Piscinibacter gummiphilus: one gene and its partner. The protein of the gene in region 1 interacts with the protein of each later gene in a pairwise test. Links are inferred from orthologs where the notes say so. Each region holds a gene or a part of one and is shown in the gene's direction. Other genes may lie near its edges.

Region 1 (4,934 bases):
GTGCTGGCGAGTTGGGCTGGCGTCAGCAGCGAAGCGAGCAGGGCCTGGAACGAGGCCGGGCTGCCCGCGGCCGCGGTCAGGAACGCCTCGACCAGCGTGGCGGTGTCGTTCGCGCTCAGTTCACCCACGATCAGCAGGTCGCCGGCGGCGTAGCCCGCGTTGCCGGCATCGACCAGCTGGCGGATGCCCGAGACGGGCACCGTGTCGACGGCGGCGGTGCCGTTGTTCACGTGCACCTTCGCGCCGGCCACGGCGTAGTTCGTGCAGCCGGCGTTGACCGTGGCGGTCATGCCGTTGGCCGTGGTGTAGCTGTTGCACAGCGGCACGCCGTACGTGGCGGCGATGCGCTGCGTGTAGACCTGATAGCTCGTTCCGGCGACGCCGGGTTGCACCGTGAACTTGGCGCCGCCGAAGGCGCCGCTGTCGGCCAGGCTGGCGCCGACGACCTTCACGGACGTGGCCGAGCTCTTGTTCTCGCCATCGTTGCCCCCGCCGCCGCAGGCGGCCAGGACGGCTGCGGCAAGGGCAGCCAGGATGTGGTTCTTCACTGTGTTGTTCTCCAGTACGGCAGGCCGGCCGCCCGATTGCGGCCCGACCCAGGGCGTGGACCGTAACACGGCGTTTCGTTGAGCGGAACGCGGGATACTCTTTAGACACGAACGTTCGTTCGAAAAGTTATGTTGCTGAGGCCGGGACAAGCGGCATTCCCGGGAGCGCTCCTGCAGGCTGTGGATATCTCCGGGGATTTCCTGTGGGGTGCCTGTGGGACGGCTGTGGACGGCGGCAAGTGCTGTTTCCGTGCCGCCGCCCCCCGGGGAAGATGCGGGGAACCACCCGGGGGCGCTGGTGGTCCGAGCCCCGGCTGCCGCATACAATCGAATGCTTTTCCGTTGGCAGCGCGCCGCCGGCCGTCGCCGGTTTCCACAGAGGATTTCACGTGTTCATTTCCGAAGCTTTTGCTCAAGCCGCCCCGGCGGCCACCACCTCGGCCACGTCTGGGGCATTCGGCGGGCTGACCGGCATGCTGCCGATCGTGCTGATGTTCGTGGTGCTGTACTTCGTGATGATCCGGCCCCAGATGAAGCGCCAGAAGGAGCACAAGGCCATGATCGACGCCATCGCCAAGGGCGATGAAGTCGTGATCGGCGGCGGCGTCCTCGGCAAGGTCGCCAAGACCGGCGACAGCTACCTCCACGTCGAGATCGCCAATGGCGTCGAAGTCCAGGTCCAGCGCTCGGCCGTGGTTCAGGTCCTGCCGAAGGGCACCATCAAGTAAATCCAACCGCGTGCTGTCGGGCGGTGCCGCACGTTCGCGGGGCCGCCGACCCGCAGCGGGTCCGTCCCGCGAAAGAGCCGTCTCATGAACCGCTACCCTTGGTGGAAGTACGCGATCATCGCGATCGCATTGCTGGTGGGCTTCCTCTACACGTTGCCCAACTTCTTCGGTGAAGCCCCGGCCGTGCAGGTGAGCAGTGGCAAGGCCACGCTCAAGCTCGATGCCTCGCTCGAGGCCCGTGTGAGCCAGATCCTCGTCGACGCCGGCGCGAAGGCCGACTTCGTCCAGTTCGAGGGCAACTCGATCAAGGCCCGCTTCGGCGACACCGACACCCAGCTCAAGGCCAAGGACGCGCTCACCCGCGCCCTGAATCCCGACGCCGACAACCCGAGCTACATCGTCGCGCTGAACCTGCTGTCGCGTTCGCCGCACTGGTTGTCGGCCATCCACGCGCTGCCGATGTACCTCGGCCTCGACCTGCGCGGTGGCGTCCACTTCCTGATGCAGGTGGACATGAAGGCCGCGCTGACGAAACGCGCCGAAGCCATCACCGGTGACATCCGCACGCTGCTGCGCGACAAGAACCTGCGCCACGCCGGCATCGCCCGCGACGGCAACAACGTCGAGGTGCGCTTCCGCGACCGTCCCACGTTCGACCAGGCCCGTGCCCTGCTGACCGACCAGGTCATCGACATGACCTGGACGCCGGTGGCCGATGCCAACGACATGAAGCTCGTGGGCGTGCTCAAGCCCGAGACGGCCCGCCGCGTGCAGGAAACCGCCGTCAAGCAGAACATCACCACGCTGCACAACCGCGTCAACGAGCTGGGCGTGAGCGAACCCGTGATCCAGCAGCAGGGCATCGACCGTGTGGTCGTGCAGCTGCCGGGCGTGCAGGACACCGCCAAGGCCAAGGACATCATCGGCCGCACCGCCACCCTCGAGGTGCGCCTGGTCGACGACAGTGCCGAGGCCGGCGCGGCGGCGGCGGGCTCCGGCCCGGTGCCGTTCGGCACCGAGCGCTACCTCGAGCGCGGCGGTCGCCCGATCATCGTCAAGCGCCAGGTGCTGCTCACCGGCGAGAACCTCACCGACGCCCAGCCCGGCTTCGACAGCCAGACCCACGAGGCCACCGTCAACCTGACGCTCGACGCCAACGGCTCGCGCATCTTCAAGGACGTGACCCGGGAGAACATCGGCAAGCGCATGGCCATCCTGCTCTTCGAGAAGGGCAAGGGCGAGGTCGTGACGGCACCGGTCATCCGCTCCGAGATCGGCGGCGGCCGTGTGCAGATCTCCGGCTCCATGACGTCCGTCGAGGCCACCGACACCGCGCTGCTGCTGCGCGCCGGCTCGCTCGCGGCCCCGATGGAGATCATCGAGGAACGCACCATCGGCCCGACGCTCGGCGCCGAGAACATCGGCAAGGGCTTCAACAGCGTGCTGTACGGCTTCGCGGGCATCGCGCTGTTCATGTGCATCTACTACCGCCTGTTCGGCGTGTTCTCCACCATCGCGCTGGCGGTGAACCTGCTGCTGCTCGTGTCCATCCTGTCGATGCTGCAGGCCACGCTGTCCCTGCCGGGCATGGCGGCCATCGCGCTCACGCTCGGCATGGCCATCGACGCCAACGTGCTGATCAACGAACGCGTGCGCGAGGAACTGCGCTCGGGCGCGTCGCCGCAGGCGGCCATCCATGCCGGCTACGAGCGTGCGTTCGCCACCATCCTCGACTCCAACGTCACCACGCTGATCGCCGGCATCGCGCTGCTCGTGTTCGGCTCGGGCCCGGTGAAGGGCTTCGCGGTCGTGCACTGCATCGGCATCCTGACCTCGATGTTCTCCGCCGTGTTCTTCTCGCGCGGCCTCGTGAACCTCTGGTACGGCCGGCAGAAGAAGCTCAAGGACGTGTCGATCGGCGCGGTGTGGGTGCCCCCCACGGCCGCCGCCGACGAGCCGGCCAAGTCCTGACCTCCACACCAAGAACAACAGAGGACCATCATGGAGTTCTTCCGAATCCACCGCGACATTCCGTTCATGCGGCATGCGCTGGTGCTGAACGTCATCTCGGCCGTCACGTTCCTGGCCGCGGTGTTTTTCCTCGTGACGCGGGGGCTGCACCTGTCCATCGAGTTCACCGGCGGCACGGTCATCGAGGTGGCCTACGCGCAGTCGGCCGACATCAACAAGGTGCGCCACGGCGTCGAGGCCCTGGGCCTGGGCGAGGTGCAGGTGCAGAACTTCGGCACCACCCGCGACGTGCTGATCCGTGTGCCGCTGCGTGAAGGCGTCAAGCAGGACGAACTGGTCGGCCAGGTGTTCGGCGCGGTCTGCAAGGCCGAGAACGGCACCGTCGGTGTTCACCAGGAAGTGAGCGACAAGGGCGAGCAGATCTCCCGACCCGATTGCCGGGCGGGCGACACCGAACCGGTGACCTTCAAGCGCAGCGAGTTCGTGGGCCCGCAGGTGGGCAAGGAGCTGGCGCACGACGGCGCGATGGCCCTGGCCTTCGTGGTCGTCGGCATCATGATCTACCTCGCCATCCGCTTCGAATGGAAGTTCGCCGTGTCGGCCATCCTCGCGAACCTGCACGACGTGGTCATCATCCTGGGCTTCTTCGCGTTCTTCCAGTGGGAGTTCTCGCTCACCGTGCTGACGGCCGTGCTCGCGGTGCTCGGCTACTCGGTGAACGAATCGGTCGTGATCTTCGACCGGATCCGCGAGGCGTTCCGCAAGTACCGCAAGCTCACCACGCCGCAAGTGATCGACCACGCCATCACCAGCACCATCAGCCGCACCATCATCACGCACGGCAGCACGCAGCTGATGGTCATCTCGATGCTGTTGTTCGGCGGCCCCACGCTGCACTATTTCGCCGTCGCGCTCACCATCGGCATCTGCTTCGGCATCTATTCGTCGGTGTTCGTGGCCGCGGCCATCGCCATGTGGCTGGGCGTCAAGCGGGAAGACCTTGCCAAGTCGGTTTCCAAGGACCTGGATCCGGACGACCCCAACGCCGGGGCGGTAGTGTAGAGTTAGGCAATCTTCATTCTCCAAGCACCAACCACCCTCCATGGCGACCACTGCCGATTCGTTGGCCCTGGCCGCCCAGGCAAGGCGCTCGTATGTCGAGCGCCTGCTGAGCGGCGTGCCGGGCGTGGTCCATGCTGTCGAGGACGGTGCCCGGCTGCTGGCCACGCAGTCCGCTGAGCACGGACTGCAATACAAGCGGCGCGATGTCGCGGTCGACCTGCGCAAGGCTGCGCCCGCCTGGATCAACGGCATCGTGGCCGCGCTTCGGGGTTCGCTCGGCAACGGCATGGTCGTGCCGTCGCGGCCCGGCGACCTGATGCCCGCCGCGGGCGGTCGCTCGCGCGGCATGTCGCTCGTCGACGACGACACCATCGAGGTCGAGATCCTGAGCTCCCGCCTGGCACTCGCGATGATGGACCGGGCCTCCTGGGAATTCACCGACCTGCGCTCGCGCATGTCCTCGCTCGAGCAGCGCGACGAACTCGACACCCACGACGTGCTGCGTCCGCACGTGCTCGCCCGCATCGTCACCACCACCTGGCGGTCCGCCTCGCTGGGCCAGGACGCCTGGCGCACGCTGCAGGGGGTGTTGCACGAGGAGTTCGCTCACTTCGCCGAAGAGGCT
Region 2 (3,998 bases), 2.5 Mb from region 1 along the record:
CTGCGGTTCCGTCCGTCGTTCTTCCCGTTCACCGAACCGTCGGCCGAGGTCGACATCGCGTTCGCGAGCGGCCCGCTCAAGGGCCGCTGGCTCGAGGTCGCCGGCTCCGGCCAGGTGCACCCGAACGTCGTGCGCAACTACGGCCTCGATCCCGAGCGCCACATCGGCTTCGCGTTCGGCATGGGTGCCGACCGCCTGACGATGCTGCGCTACGGCGTCAGCGACCTGCGCGGCTTCTTCGACGGCGACCTGCGTTTCCTGTCGCAGTTCAAGTAAGCAGCCCACGCCCCGGACGAGACAGGAACCCCTGAGATGCAATTTCCCGAATCCTGGTTGCGCGAGTTCTGCAACCCTCCGCTGTCGACGCAGGCGCTGGCCGACACCCTGACCATGGCCGGCATGGAGGTGGAGGAACTCCGCCCCGTGGCCCCGCCGTTCAGCCACGTCGTGGTGGGCGAGGTGCTCCACGTCGAGCGCCACCCGAATGCCGACCGCCTCAACGTGTGCCAGGTCAAGGTCGGCCCGGACACCGTGCTGAACATCGTCTGCGGCGCACCCAACGTGGCCGTGGGCATCAAGGTGCCGTGCGCGCTCGTGGGCGCCGAACTGCCGCCGGCGGAGGAGGGTGGTGCACCCTTCGTCATCAAGCTCGGCAAGCTGCGGGGCGTGGAGAGCCAGGGCATGCTGTGCTCGGCCAAGGAACTCAAGCTGTCCGACGAATCGTCGGGCCTGCTGATCCTCGGCGAAGACGCTTTGGTCGGCAACTCCATCCGCGACCACCTGCGCCTCGACGACACGCTGTTCACGCTCAAGCTCACGCCGAACCTCGGGCACTGCCTGAGCGTGGCGGGCATCGCCCGTGAACTGTCGGCGCTCACCGGCACGCCGTTCACGCGTCCCGCGGCGCCGGCCGCCAAGGTCTCGCAGGCCGACAAGCTGCCCGTGAAGGTGGTCGACAGCGACCTGTGCGGCCGCTTCTCGGGCCGCATCATCAAGAACGTGAACACGAAGGCGAAGACGCCGGCGTGGATGGTCGACCGCCTTGCGCGCTGCGGCCAGCGTTCGGTCACCGCGCTCGTCGACATCTCGAACTACGTGATGTTCGAGGCCGGTCAGCCCAGCCACATCTTCGACCTCGACAAGATCCACGGCGGCCTGACGGTGCGCTGGGGCCGCGACGGCGAGACGCTCAAGCTGCTCAACGGCAACACCGTCACGCTCGACACGAAGACCGGCGTGATCGCCGACGACCACGCCGTCGAATCGCTCGCCGGCATCATGGGCGGCGACGCCACGGCCGTGTCCGACGACACCCGCAACGTCTACGTCGAGGCCGCCTTCTGGTGGCCCGAGGCCGTGGCCGGCCGCGCGCGCAAGTACAACTTCAGCACCGACGCCAGCCACCGCTACGAGCGCGGCGTCGACGCTTCCCGCACGCTCGACCAGGTCGAGCGCGTGACGCAGCTCATCCTCGACATCTGCGGCGGCGAAGCCTGCCCGCTCGACGACCAGTCGCCGAACGTGCCCGTGCGCCAGCCGGTCGAGCTGCGCATCGCGCGCGCCTCGAAGGTCATCGGCATGCCGGTGACGCAGGACCAGTGCACGAAGATCCTCGAAGGCCTCGGCCTGTCGGTCGCCGTGAAGTCCGAAGGCGTCCTGAGCGTCACGCCGCCCGCCTGGCGTTTCGACGTGACCCTCGAGGAAGACCTGATCGAGGAAGTGGTGCGGGTCATCGGCTACGAGAACCTGCCCGGCACGCCGCCGCTCGCGCCGGTCACGGCCCGCGTGCGCCCCGAAGCGCGCCGCGGCCTGCATGCCGTGCGCCGCGCCATCGCCGCGCGCGACTACTTCGAGACCATCAACTTCAGCTTCGTCGAAGAGCGCTTCGAGCACGAGCTGGCCGGCAACACCGATCCCATCAAGGTGCTGAACCCCATCGCCAGCCAGCTGTCGGTGATGCGCTCCTCCCTGTTCGGCAGCCTGATCGGCGTGCTGCGGCACAACCTCTCGCGCAAGGCCTCGCGTGTGCGCCTGTTCGAGGTGGGCCGTGTGTTCCGCCGCGATGCGTCGGTGACGTCGTCGCTCGCCACGGTCGCCGGCATCGACCAGCCGATGCGCGTGGGTGGTCTCGCCTACGGCCCGGCGGATGCCGTGCAGTGGTCCGTGAAGGACCGCGCCGTCGACTTCTTCGACGTGAAGGGCGACATCGAGGCGCTCTTCGCGCCCCGCGTGGCCACGTTCGTGGCGGCCGAACACCCGGCGCTGCACCCGGGCCGTTCGGCGCGCATCCAGGTCGACGGCCGCGACGTGGGGTTCGTGGGTGAACTGCACCCGCGCTGGCGCCAGGCCTACGAACTGCCCGGCGCGCCGGTGCTGTTCGAAGTCGACGCCGAGGCGCTCGTCCAGCGCGACGTGCCGGTGGCCACACCGGTGCAACGCCAGCAGTCCGCGTGGCGCGACATCGCCGTCATCGTCGGCGAACACGTCACCCACGACGCGCTGATCGACGCCATCGTCTCCGCCGACCGGGCGCTCGTGCGCTCGGCCAAGCTGTTCGACATCTACAAGCCGGCCGCAGCCAGCGCCGACCTGGCCGCTGGTGAACGCAGCCTGGCGGTGCGGCTCGAGCTGCTCGACGACACCACCACCCTCACCGACGAACGCATCGAGGCAGGCGTCGCGGCGGTGCTGGCGGCCCTGGCGGCCCGCCTGGGCGCGCGCCTGCGCGGATGACCTGAGCGAAAGACACCATGACGACCTTGCCTCCCGACCTGCCCCCCGATCAACCGCCGCCCGAGCGGCTGATGCTGCCCACGCTCGAGACGCCCACGCTCACGAAGGCCGAGCTGGCCGAACTGCTGTTCGAGCGCCTGGGCCTCAACAAGCGCGAGTCCAAGGACATGGTCGAGGCGTTCTTCGACATCATCCACGGGACGCTGGTGAAGGGCGACGACGTCAAGATGTCCGGCTTCGGCAACTTCAACATCCGCCGCAAGGCGCCGCGTCCGGGGCGCAATCCCCGGACTGGGGAGTCCATCCCGATCAAGGCCAGAAATGTTGTTACTTTTCACGCAAGTCACAAATTGAAAGGTGTTGTGCAAGGCGACATCCCCGTCGGGGAGGACTTCGAGTAAAGTCTTAGCTTTCGGCCTCGATCTCATTGATTTCAATGGAGAAAGCGCTTCCCGCCATTCCAGCCAAACGTTACTTCACCATTGGTGAGGTGAGCGATTTGTGCGGCGTGAAGCCGTATGTGCTCCGGTACTGGGAGCAGGAGTTCACGCAGCTCAAGCCGATGAAGCGCCGGGGCAACCGGCGCTACTACCAGCACCACGAGGTGCTGCTCATCCGGCGCATCCGCGAGCTGCTGTACGAACAGGGCTTCACCATCAGCGGCGCCCGCAACCGGCTCACCGAGCTGGTCCATGCACGCGGCGGTGCCACGCCACCGGTCGTCGAGGAACCTCACGACGACAGCGAACTGCCCGAGCCTTCATCCTTCGGCCCCGATGCCGAGGTGCCCGAGGCATTGCCCGAACCCGATACCAGCGAACTCACCACCGAACAGCTGCGCAGCGAACTGCTGTCCATCCGGTCGTTGCTGAGTTTCTGACAGTCATCGAAACGGCACATCGAAATACCGCACGATCAGTGCTCACAATCTCGAAGTTTCCGGATATACTAGTGGGCTCAGTCGGGGCGTAGCGCAGCCTGGTAGCGCACTTGCATGGGGTGCAAGGGGTCGCGAGTTCGAATCCCGCCGTCCCGACCATTTATTCAAAGGGCCAGTTCTCACAAGGAACTGGCCCTTTTGTATTTCCGGACCGCGAATCTCGCCGATCAGCGGGCCGGGTCGACCCCGGCCAGCCTCAACGTCGAGACGAGCATGCGGTCCAGGCTGTCGACGGCCTTGGAACTGCGCGAGGCCTGGCTGCGGTACACCGCCACCTGCATCGGCGCCATCGGCCCCAGTCCGTGCGCTTCGCCCAGCACCTCGA

The links. Proteins that work in one complex are often made in the same cells at the same time.
Region 2: the proteins of secD (region 1) and pheT interact in binary tests that used the Escherichia coli proteins (3 or more experiments, as listed by UniProt). The link is inferred for Piscinibacter gummiphilus from one-to-one orthologs.

What each region holds. Positions count from the first base shown.
Region 1 is NZ_CP015118.1:625,716-630,649, forward strand. Bases 823-3,803 are described here. They hold secD (protein translocase subunit SecD), read left to right. Parts: upstream 823-1,360; coding sequence 1,361-3,247; downstream 3,248-3,803. Other genes in these bases: yajC (preprotein translocase subunit YajC), read left to right, coding at 938-1,276; secF (protein translocase subunit SecF), read left to right, coding at 3,278-3,803. Also shown: A4W93_RS02820 (SGNH/GDSL hydrolase family protein), read right to left, coding at 1-548; more of secF, read left to right, coding at 3,804-4,309; A4W93_RS02840 (DUF1631 family protein), read left to right, coding at 4,350-4,934. UniProt on the Escherichia coli protein: Part of the Sec protein translocase complex. Interacts with the SecYEG preprotein conducting channel. SecDF uses the proton motive force (PMF) to complete protein translocation after the ATP-dependent function of SecA.
Region 2 is NZ_CP015118.1:3,109,198-3,113,195, forward strand. The notes cover bases 1-3,022. They hold pheT (phenylalanine--tRNA ligase subunit beta), read left to right. Parts: upstream 1-312; coding sequence 313-2,733; downstream 2,734-3,022. Other genes in these bases: pheS (phenylalanine--tRNA ligase subunit alpha), read left to right, coding at 1-276; A4W93_RS13905 (integration host factor subunit alpha), read left to right, coding at 2,805-3,022. Outside these bases: more of A4W93_RS13905, read left to right, coding at 3,023-3,134; A4W93_RS13910 (MerR family transcriptional regulator), read left to right, coding at 3,170-3,613.